Regions from separate parts of the Glutamicibacter sp. NPDC090743 genome, predicted to be linked through region 1. Evidence: riboswitches for the same ligand, from Rfam matches in the RefSeq annotation. Region 1 holds a riboswitch; each other region holds the start of a gene.
What was found. Region 1 has a riboswitch for thiamine pyrophosphate ahead of ACIQTS_RS11200 (ECF transporter S component). Riboswitches for the same ligand answer to the same signal wherever they lie in the genome.
Positions count from the first base shown of each region.

Region 2: linked by a shared signal. The riboswitch ahead of thiM (hydroxyethylthiazole kinase) and the one ahead of ACIQTS_RS11200 (ECF transporter S component) in region 1 are both predicted to bind thiamine pyrophosphate.
Region 3: linked by a shared signal. The riboswitch ahead of thiC (phosphomethylpyrimidine synthase ThiC) and the one ahead of ACIQTS_RS11200 (ECF transporter S component) in region 1 are both predicted to bind thiamine pyrophosphate.
Region 4: linked by a shared signal. The riboswitch ahead of thiO (glycine oxidase ThiO) and the one ahead of ACIQTS_RS11200 (ECF transporter S component) in region 1 are both predicted to bind thiamine pyrophosphate.

Region 1 is NZ_JBIVXE010000005.1:57,620-59,814, forward strand. It holds gene ACIQTS_RS11195 (ATP-binding cassette domain-containing protein) at 1-554, opposite strand, end outside; gene ACIQTS_RS11200 (ECF transporter S component) at 551-1,159, opposite strand; TPP riboswitch at 1,225-1,347, opposite strand; gene ACIQTS_RS11205 (DUF4235 domain-containing protein) at 1,423-1,674, shown strand; gene mnhG (monovalent cation/H(+) antiporter subunit G) at 1,731-2,135, opposite strand; gene ACIQTS_RS11215 (monovalent cation/H+ antiporter complex subunit F) at 2,135-2,195, opposite strand, start outside.
Region 2 is NZ_JBIVXE010000002.1:608,980-611,174, reverse strand. It holds gene ACIQTS_RS06290 (hypothetical protein) at 1-537, shown strand, start outside; gene ACIQTS_RS06285 (GntR family transcriptional regulator) at 534-902, shown strand; TPP riboswitch at 937-1,031, shown strand; gene thiM (hydroxyethylthiazole kinase) at 1,021-1,815, shown strand; gene thiE (thiamine phosphate synthase) at 1,808-2,195, shown strand, end outside.
Region 3 is NZ_JBIVXE010000001.1:80,264-82,458, reverse strand. It holds tRNA gene ACIQTS_RS00395 (tRNA-Thr) at 522-593, shown strand; TPP riboswitch at 867-974, shown strand; gene thiC (phosphomethylpyrimidine synthase ThiC) at 971-2,195, shown strand, end outside.
Region 4 is NZ_JBIVXE010000001.1:264,388-266,582, reverse strand. It holds gene thiS (sulfur carrier protein ThiS) at 1-109, opposite strand, end outside; gene thiO (glycine oxidase ThiO) at 136-1,233, opposite strand; TPP riboswitch at 1,231-1,335, opposite strand; gene ACIQTS_RS01345 (GNAT family N-acetyltransferase) at 1,415-2,195, shown strand, end outside.

The DNA of each region.
Region 1 (2,195 bases):
ACATTGGCAGTCGGTTCATCGAGCAGCATGACCCTGGGTTCCATGGCCAGAATGCCGGCCAAGGCCAACCGCTGTTTCTGTCCGCCGGAAAGTTGCTGGGTGCGGTGCTCGAAGGACAGCGCACCCAGACCCACAGCGTCCAGCACTTCGGGGATCCGCTGGCGGATCAGTTCGGGATCCATTCCGAGGTTCTCCGCGCCAAAGGCCACATCATCGGCGACCCTGCTTTGCACTACCTGGGTTTCCGGGTCTTGCTGCATCAAGCCCACCGGGTGGCTCCGGATGAAGGCATCGCTGCCATCTATGAGCAGCCGGCCAGCGACCTGATCGTCCTCATCCGCTTCCAGCAACCCGGCCATCGCGTGCAGCAAGGTTGACTTGCCGGCGCCCGATGGACCGACCAGCAGCACCTTCTCACCGGCGTGGATCGCAAGGTCCAGTCCCGAGATGGCAGGATTCTTCCTCTCGGAGTGCTGCCAGCCGAACCCCGTTGCGGTGATGGCGGCACCGCGCTGGGTCAGCGAGGCTGCGCCGGAATTGGCAAAGGAACTCATTTTGCGCTTTCCAGGTGCGCACGCCGGCTCGGCAGGGCGCTCAATGCACCGGTCTTCGCCAGTCCGCGCGTGGCCAACCAGGACAGCAGCCCTGCGACGACTACGCCGGAAATGCCGGTGGCGATCACGTGGAAGATCTTCATTCCGGCGGTGTACTCAACGTAGTAGGCCAGGATGTAGGCCTCGGAAATGCCGGCGAACAAGCCGGCGAACAAGCCGGCCAGCAGCGCCACGCCCAGGTTCCACTTGCGGTAGCGGAATGCTGCGAAGACCAGCTCTGCACCCAGGCCCTGGACCAGGCCGGAGATCAGTACGGTCAAGCCGTAGTGCGAGCCCAGCAGCGCTTCAACTACGGCGGCCAGCAGCTCGCAGTAGATTGCGGCGCCTGGCTTGCGGATGATCAGTGCGCCGAGCACCGCCGGGAAGAGCCACATGCCGGTGAGCAGCGCGGTGGCTGGCGGGAAAGCCGCAAAGGCGAGTGAGAACAGGCCATAGCCGGCACTCCACGCCCAGAAAATGACCCCTGAAGCGACGGCGATCACCGAGGCGACGACGATATCAACTACACGCCAGCCGGTACGCTGCTTCGAAACTGTTTCGTTCATTGCTGGTCCTCCTGTGGAAAGGAGGGGAGATGGACGGAATGAGGGCATACTGCCGCGCCTATCCGCATCCGAGATGCTCGACTTCCTTCGCCGGTACTAGCCGGGGCAGGTTCGAGGGTCTGCGATCTATCGCACTCTCAGCGTCTTGCGACTTTTTTTAAAAGTCTGACGCTCCCCTGTCGGAATAATTACTGCTCCCCCACCATACCGCAGGTATGCTGGGCAGAGGAACGATATGTCAAGAGCTTGATCGCGAGGAAAAAATGGATAAAGTGCAGAAACTTGCCACTACCGGTATCACCGTTGGCGCTGGCATGCTCGGCGGCAAGCTGGTTGATTTCCTTTGGTTGAAGGCAACCGGCAGCAAAGCACCACGCAAGGGCACTGAGGAAGCAGCGGAAGCTTCTTTCCGCCGTGCCTTGGGCTTCGCAGTCGTTTCGGCCCTGGTCGCAGCAATCCTGCAGACCGTGGCTGATCGCAGCGCCAACAAGGTTGTTGCCAAGTTCACCAAGTAAGCTTCGGCGTTGAGCCAAAAGCGGGAGCCGCCCAGAGGGGCGGCTCCCGCTTTTTCTCAATCTTGTTCGTCTGGCGATCCGGTCTTGGAAACCGGGGTGGTTCCGGTCGGCGGTGTTCCGTTGACCTTGTTGACCACGTGGCTCAGCTCATCGGAGAACAGGGTTTCCTTGGCAGCGTGCTTGGTCCGGTAGCCGGAACGGCCAATCATGTGGGCCGAAACCGGTGCGGTCAATAGCTGCATTCCCCAGGCCAGCACGAGTACCGGGACCACAGCCCAGCTGCGCAGGTAAATGGCCAGTCCAGCGAAAATCAGCAGGAAGCCGAGTACCTGCGGTTTGGTCGCTGCATGCATGCGGGTGAGCATGTCCGGGAAGGTCAGCAAGCCGATGCCTGCGATCAATGACATCAGGCAGCCAAGGATCAGCAGGACGGCAACGAGGACATCAAGGAAGATTTCCATTAGGCGTTCCTCTGATCCGAAACGAAGCGCGAGACGGTCACCGAACCGATGAACCCGAGC
Region 2 (2,195 bases), on a different contig from region 1:
ACGTGGATCTTAATGATCTTTGCCGGTGCGGCTTTGAGCTATGCCGTTCTCAATGCGCTTTATCTCAGCTACGTCAGCACGGTGGCCCGGCAGGCGTCTGCAGCACCCAAGTACCACGCACCCTTGCCCTTGTGGTCCTACATCGCCGCTGGCTTGCTGTTTGCCACCAGCACCTATTTTCTTCTCGATCCGCCACTGGACTATTTGTGGGGCTTCGCACCTCCAGGCAAGACAATGGTTGCAGGCTTGATCCTGCTGTTGCTGGCAACCCATCTTGGATTCGTCTGGTTCTCCCGCCGGGCGATTATTCCCTGGGCTGTCTCGTCGGCCGAAGAAATCTGGTACCGCAAGGTCCTGGAACTGCGTTCAATGCGTGTTAACACCAGTGCAGTGGTAGCCATGCTGCTCATTGGCTACGGATTCCCGGCCGGGCTGGGACTCTTTGCATTGCTCATCTTCGTTGTCCCAGCAGTCATTTTCCTAGAGCGCCCCGGTAGCGCCTTCGTGCGGGAACATCAGCCGGCAGCTACTTCATGAGCACGCAGATCAGTGTTGACCTCCAAGCAGCTACCCCGCCCTATGAGCAGATCCGCTCGCAGATTGCTTCACTGATCTCCTTGGGAGATCTGCCCTCGGGGAGCAAGCTGCCTACTGTGCGTGCGCTGGCCACGGACCTCGGCGTCGCTGTCGGTACAGTGGCGCGCGCCTACAAGGAGCTGGAAGCCGAAGAGCTGATCACCTCCCGGCGCCGTGCCGGCACAGTGGTCAACGAGCGGCCGCAGCCGGTGGATACCAGTGAAGATCTCCTGGCCGCCGTGGATCACCTCTGGGCGTTGGCGGCCGCGCAGAAGGTGGATGCGGCCACGCTCAAGGCCTTGGTGGCGCGGCGCGAGCGTAAGTAACTTGTCCTCGGAACCGGTTGTGCGTACGCTCTATGGCAGTGACACGGGGTGTCGGATCAACCGACTGAGATAAGACCCGTAGAACCTGATCTAGTTCACGCTAGCGGAGGGATGTCGCATGGCTTTGCATGCAGTTGCCCAAAAATACCGGCAACAATCACCTTTGGTTTTTTGCCTGACCAATACCGTCGTATCCAATTTCACCGCCAATGTCCTGCTGGCATCCGGGGCTTCCCCGGCCATGACGGATCTGCCCGGAGAGGCCGGCCCATTCGCACAGGCAGCTTCAGCCGTATTGGTGAATTTGGGAACTCCAAGCACTGAACAGCTGACCGCCATGGAAGAAGCTGTGCAGTCGGCGAGCGCTGCAGGCACCCCCTGGGTCCTGGATCCAGTGGCAGTGGGAGCGCTTCCGGTGCGCACGGAGTTTGCCCGGCGCATTGTCCGGCAACGCCCGACCCTGATTCGCGGCAACGCCTCGGAAATCCTGGCCCTGGCCGGCCGGCAATCTGCTTCGCGCGGTGTCGATGCCTTGGATGAGGTTTCTGCCGCCTTGGCGGCGGGACGCGAACTGGCCACGGAAAACGACTGCGTAGTGGCCATTTCCGGCCAGGCTGACGCCATCATCGACGCCACGCGTACCGTCTTGGTGCAAACCAACGGAATTGGCTTGACCCGGATGACAGGTGGCGGCTGCGCCTTGGGCGCGGTCTGCGCCGGAATGGTTGCGGTCCACGATGACCCGTTCGAGGCCACCATCGCAGCCCACGGTTTCTATGGCCTGGCCGCGGAAAAGGCCCTGGCTGGCAGCTCCGGTCCGGGCAGCTTCGCAGTTGCCTTCCTTGATGCGCTGTCGGCTGCCGATCCCGGGGAACTGAAAACTTTGAAGTACGAGGAATTGAACCATGCATAATTACGGCGCTTATCTAGTAGCCAACACTGCCAGCTGCACCCCACGCAGCACCCTGGAAGTTATCGAGGGCGCCGTCGCCGGAGGGATCGGGTGGATCCAGCTGCGCGCCAAGGATGAAAGCGCCCGGGAATTCTTCGAGCTGGCCTGCGCGGCTGCCAAGCTCACCGAGGGCAAAGCCCAGTTGCTGATCAATGACCGCATTGACGTCTACCTCGCGGCACGGGCTGCTGGCGCAGCAGTGAACGGCATCCATATCGGGCAAAAAGATGTGCCGGTACAGCTGGCTCGCCAGATCATTGGCGAGGGCATCATCGGCTTGAGTACTTCCAGCGATGAGCAATTGGCCCAGGCGAACAAGGACGCCTCGGTGATCGACTACC
Region 3 (2,195 bases), on a different contig from region 1:
CTCTACACGGATTTCCCGGCAAAGAAAAATCGGCGGATCACCCCGGAAAAGACCCGGAAAATTCTGTAAAACCATTAGTCAATGGCTATTTATCCCCTCACTCGCCACCCCGGGGACGAAGGGTGGGACAAAAAGTGCCCTGGTGACGATGCTCACGGGAGTGCTCCTCGTGGTCAATCGCGGATTTGCCCGGGTGCGCAGGATAGAATCCCGCGGATTCTTCCCGGTGGCCAAACATCGAATTACTCCGCTTGGAATTTCGGAACGCTGCCACCTTTTCCCGCTCCAGAACCCGTGACCGAGCGGCACTTGGGCAACACCCGATCCACCCTGGCACGCAGGCACGGCTCCAGCGGCCGGCAGTTGGATCCCAGGCCGCGAACCGGGGTGCTGGAAACCGCCAGGAAGGCAACAGCTCCTTGCCGCCCATTCCGGTCTTGAGTAGGAATATTGTGACCTCAGCAACAAATTCCCGACGGATTTTGCAAACCTCAAAAACCTGTGTAAAGTATTTACCTGTTGCCCCCTTAGCTCAGTGGTAGAGCGCGTTCTTGGTAAGAACGAGGTCGCCGGATCGATTCCGGCAGGGGGCTCGAAATAAGAGAGGCAATCTGGTTCCAGATTGCCTCTCTTTTCGTTTATCCCGCAGATGCCGTGTAGCCACTGCGAGCATGGCCCAGGGCACACCCCAAGCTGCAGCACCGGCTACCGGCTGCGTCTTGCGCCCCGGATTCCAGGTGCCCCCGGCAAGAGTCTCCGGCCAATGAAAAGCATCTTGGCCCGCCACAGCCGGCCCTTCCCACTTCCTTGATGTCAGGCCCTGACCACTGGGTTTGCGTTTAACCCTCGCAAGCGTGCTAAGTTGTTCGCGACCACACGGGTGCCCTGGCAAGGGCTGAGATCGGGCTATCGCCGTCCGCGACCGTTGAACCTGTCCGGGTAATGCCGGCGAAGGAAGTGAGTTTCCCCAGTGGAACAAATTGAACAGCACCCTGCCCACACCCTTGCCTACCGTGAATCTGCGGGAATTTCTGTTCCCGTCACGCAGATCCAATTGGCAGACTCCCCCAATGGACAGTCCAACGAGCCGCTGGCTGTATATCGCACCAGCGGACCGGGAAGCGAGCCCACCCAAGGCCTGCAACCCTTCCGCGAGCGGTGGATCCTGGAACGCGGGGACGTGGAAACCTATGCAGGCCGCGAACGCAACCTGCACGACGACGGACGCTCAGCGGTCCGCCGCGGCACGGCCAGCGCGGAATGGGCCGGACGCTCAGCCCCGCCGCTGCAGGCCGTTGGCGGAGCCCGCGTGACGCAAATGCACTATGCGCGTGCCGGGATCATCACCCCGGAAATGCGCTATGTGGCCCTGCGCGAGGAATGCGATGTCGAGCTGGTGCGCAGCGAGCTCGCGGCCGGGCGAGCCATCATCCCGGCGAACATCAACCACCCGGAATCCGAGCCGATGATCATCGGCAAGGCGTTCCTGGTCAAGATCAATGCGAATATCGGCAACTCGGCGGTGACCAGCTCCATCGCAGAAGAAGTCTCCAAGCTCCAGTGGGCGGCCAAATGGGGCGCGGACACGGTTATGGACCTGTCCACCGGAGATGACATCCACACCACCCGCGAGTGGATCATCCGCAACTCCCCGGTCCCCATCGGCACCGTGCCGATCTACCAGGCGTTGGAGAAGGTCAACGGCGAAGCCAACGAACTGACCTGGGAGATCTTCCGCGACACCGTCATTGAGCAGTGCGAGCAGGGCGTGGACTACATGACCATCCACGCCGGGGTGCTGCTGCGCTACATCCCGCTGACTGCCAACCGGGTCACCGGCATGGTCTCGCGTGGCGGGTCCATCATGGCCGGCTGGTGCTTGGCGCACCACCAGGAGAATTTCCTGTACACCCACTTCGATCAGCTGTGCGAGATCTTCGCGCAGTACGACGTGGCCTTCTCGCTGGGCGACGGGCTGCGCCCGGGTTCCATCGCAGATGCGAACGACGCCGCCCAGTTCGCCGAGCTGGACACCCTGGCCGAGCTGACCAAGCGCGCCTGGAAGTACGATGTGCAGGTGATGGTCGAAGGCCCGGGGCATATCCCGTTCCATCTGGTGCGCGAGAATGTGGAACGCCAGCAGCAGCTGTGCGATGGGGCGCCGTTCTATACCCTGGGCCCGCTGGTCACCGACA
Region 4 (2,195 bases), on a different contig from region 1:
AGTTGGCGTCCAGTTCCTTGCCGATTTGCGTGCTGATGAATTCGCGAAGGGTGGTTCCTTCGTCCAGGTTCAGTTGCCGTGAATTGAAATTGATGCCGATGCTTGTCATGGTTGCTGCTCCGTTCGGTGAGCGGTCTAGGTTGCGTTGGCAAAGCGGTGGGGATCCACAGCCTGGTGCAAGGGGTGGGATTGGTGGCCGTGGGCGAGATCCGCAGTGAGCGTTGCGCCCAGCGGAGCCAGCAGCACGCCGTGCCGGGAGTACCCGGTGCAGAGCAGCAGCCCTGGATCAAGGCGTCCAAGCAGCGGCCGGTCATCTGGCGTGGCGGGACGTGCCCGGGCCGTTGCCTCGTTCAGCGTGCAGTCGCTGATGCCGGGGACAAGCTTTCTCGCGTTGTCCAGCAGCAGGTGCATCGCGCCAATGTTCACCGCTTGTTGCCGGTCTTCACGGACACTGGCGCCAAGGACGAGGCTGCCGTCCCTTCTCGGCACTAGATACACCTGTTCCCGGTGCACGATGCCGCGGATGGTGCGGGTGATGAGCGGCGGGCCTGCTGGTCCCTGGATCCGGAGGATGTCTCCGTAGACCGGACGCAGCGGAAGTTCGTTCAAGCCATCGAGGGTGCCAAGACCGGTGGCCACGATGGTCTGCTCCGCTTCGAAGATTCGGCCCGATGCGGTGCACACAGCGGTGGTCCGCTTCCCGTCGGTCACCAGTGCCTGCGCCCGTTCCTCGACCAGGTGCGGACGCAGATGCTCCAACAGGATCTTGACGATGGATCGAGGGTCGACCTGGTGGTCATCTTGGCACAGGACCGCGCCAGCAATATTGGCGGCCAAGGCTGGTTCGAGCTTGCGGGCTTGGCTGGGCAGCAGCTTTTGCGCTGACAGGCCGAGGGATATCTGCAGTTCGGCCAGCTCGTGCAGGGCTTCGCGGTCCGCAGGCTCTGCGGCGACAACGAGCGTGGAGTTCTGCAAGTAGTCCGGGCGTTGCCCGGTGGCCGATTCGATGCGCTCGATGAACTGCGGATAGGCGGCATTCGAGGCGGCAAGCAGCTGGTGCAACGGGCCATTGCCCCAGACCGTTTCAGCTGCCGGGGCCAGCATTCCTGCTGCCGCGTAGCTTGCACCTTGGCCGGGTGCCGGATCGATGAGGGTGACGGTGTGTGCGCGTGAATCCAGCTCGAACGCGACGGCCAGGCCGATTATCCCGGCGCCAACAATGTTGACATGCACAAGGGCACGCTTCCTTCCTACGGCGGCATGACCCGCATCAGGTGTAGCGGTCGGCTCGGTGCCCTCTCAGCCTGGTCGATTCAGGCTCCCGCGGATTACAGCGATTATAAGCATGATGCAGCTCATAAAGTCGAACTTCACTGAACGCAGTTCCGTCATCTTCTGTGATGTACTTGCTGACATGGCATTCCATGACTTCCCTATCGAGCTTTCCCAAGGTTCTGCGCTATCCAGCACCATCATCTCGTTGGAGCAAGAACTCTTGGAATCTAGCCAACGCCATAGCCAGGAGCAATTGCAGCGGCGCTTGCATCCTCGGTTCGCCGAGGTGGGAGCCAGCGGGCGAGTCTATGATCGCGAGGCCATCATTGCCCAGCTGGCCCAGGAGCCGGCACGGGCTGCCGGGGCGTTGAAAGTCGAAAGCCCGGTGGCTCTCCAGCTTTCAGACCAGCTGGTGCTGCTGCGCTGGAAGCTGCTCTCCGGTTCCCCCAGCGAACGCAGTTCACTGTGGATCCATGAGCAGGGCCGCTGGCAGCTGCTCTTCCACCAGGGCACGGTCGCCGCTCATCCGCAGCCATCTGCAGGACCGAAGGAAACCGTGCATGCCGACGGTGAATTCACGGTGCGCCGGCTGCGCCTTTCGGATGCCGAAGCGGTCTTCGAGGCATTCTCCTCGAACCCCGACATGCTGCGCCAAGGCGACGCCGATTCCCCGCAAAAGGCTGAGTCGTATGTGCGCGCACTGCTGGAGGCCGGGGAACGCCAGCAGGCGATGGCCGTCGCATATCGGGATCGGCTGGTGGGACTGGTGTGCGGTACGGTCGACCCGGCCAATCGGAACGCGTGGATTTGGTATTGGATGAACCAGAATTACCGGGGCCGGTCGCTGGCCACCCGCGCCGTGGCAACCTTGGTGGATTACCTGTTCGACGAGCTGGGACTGTACCGCTTGGAGCTGGGCT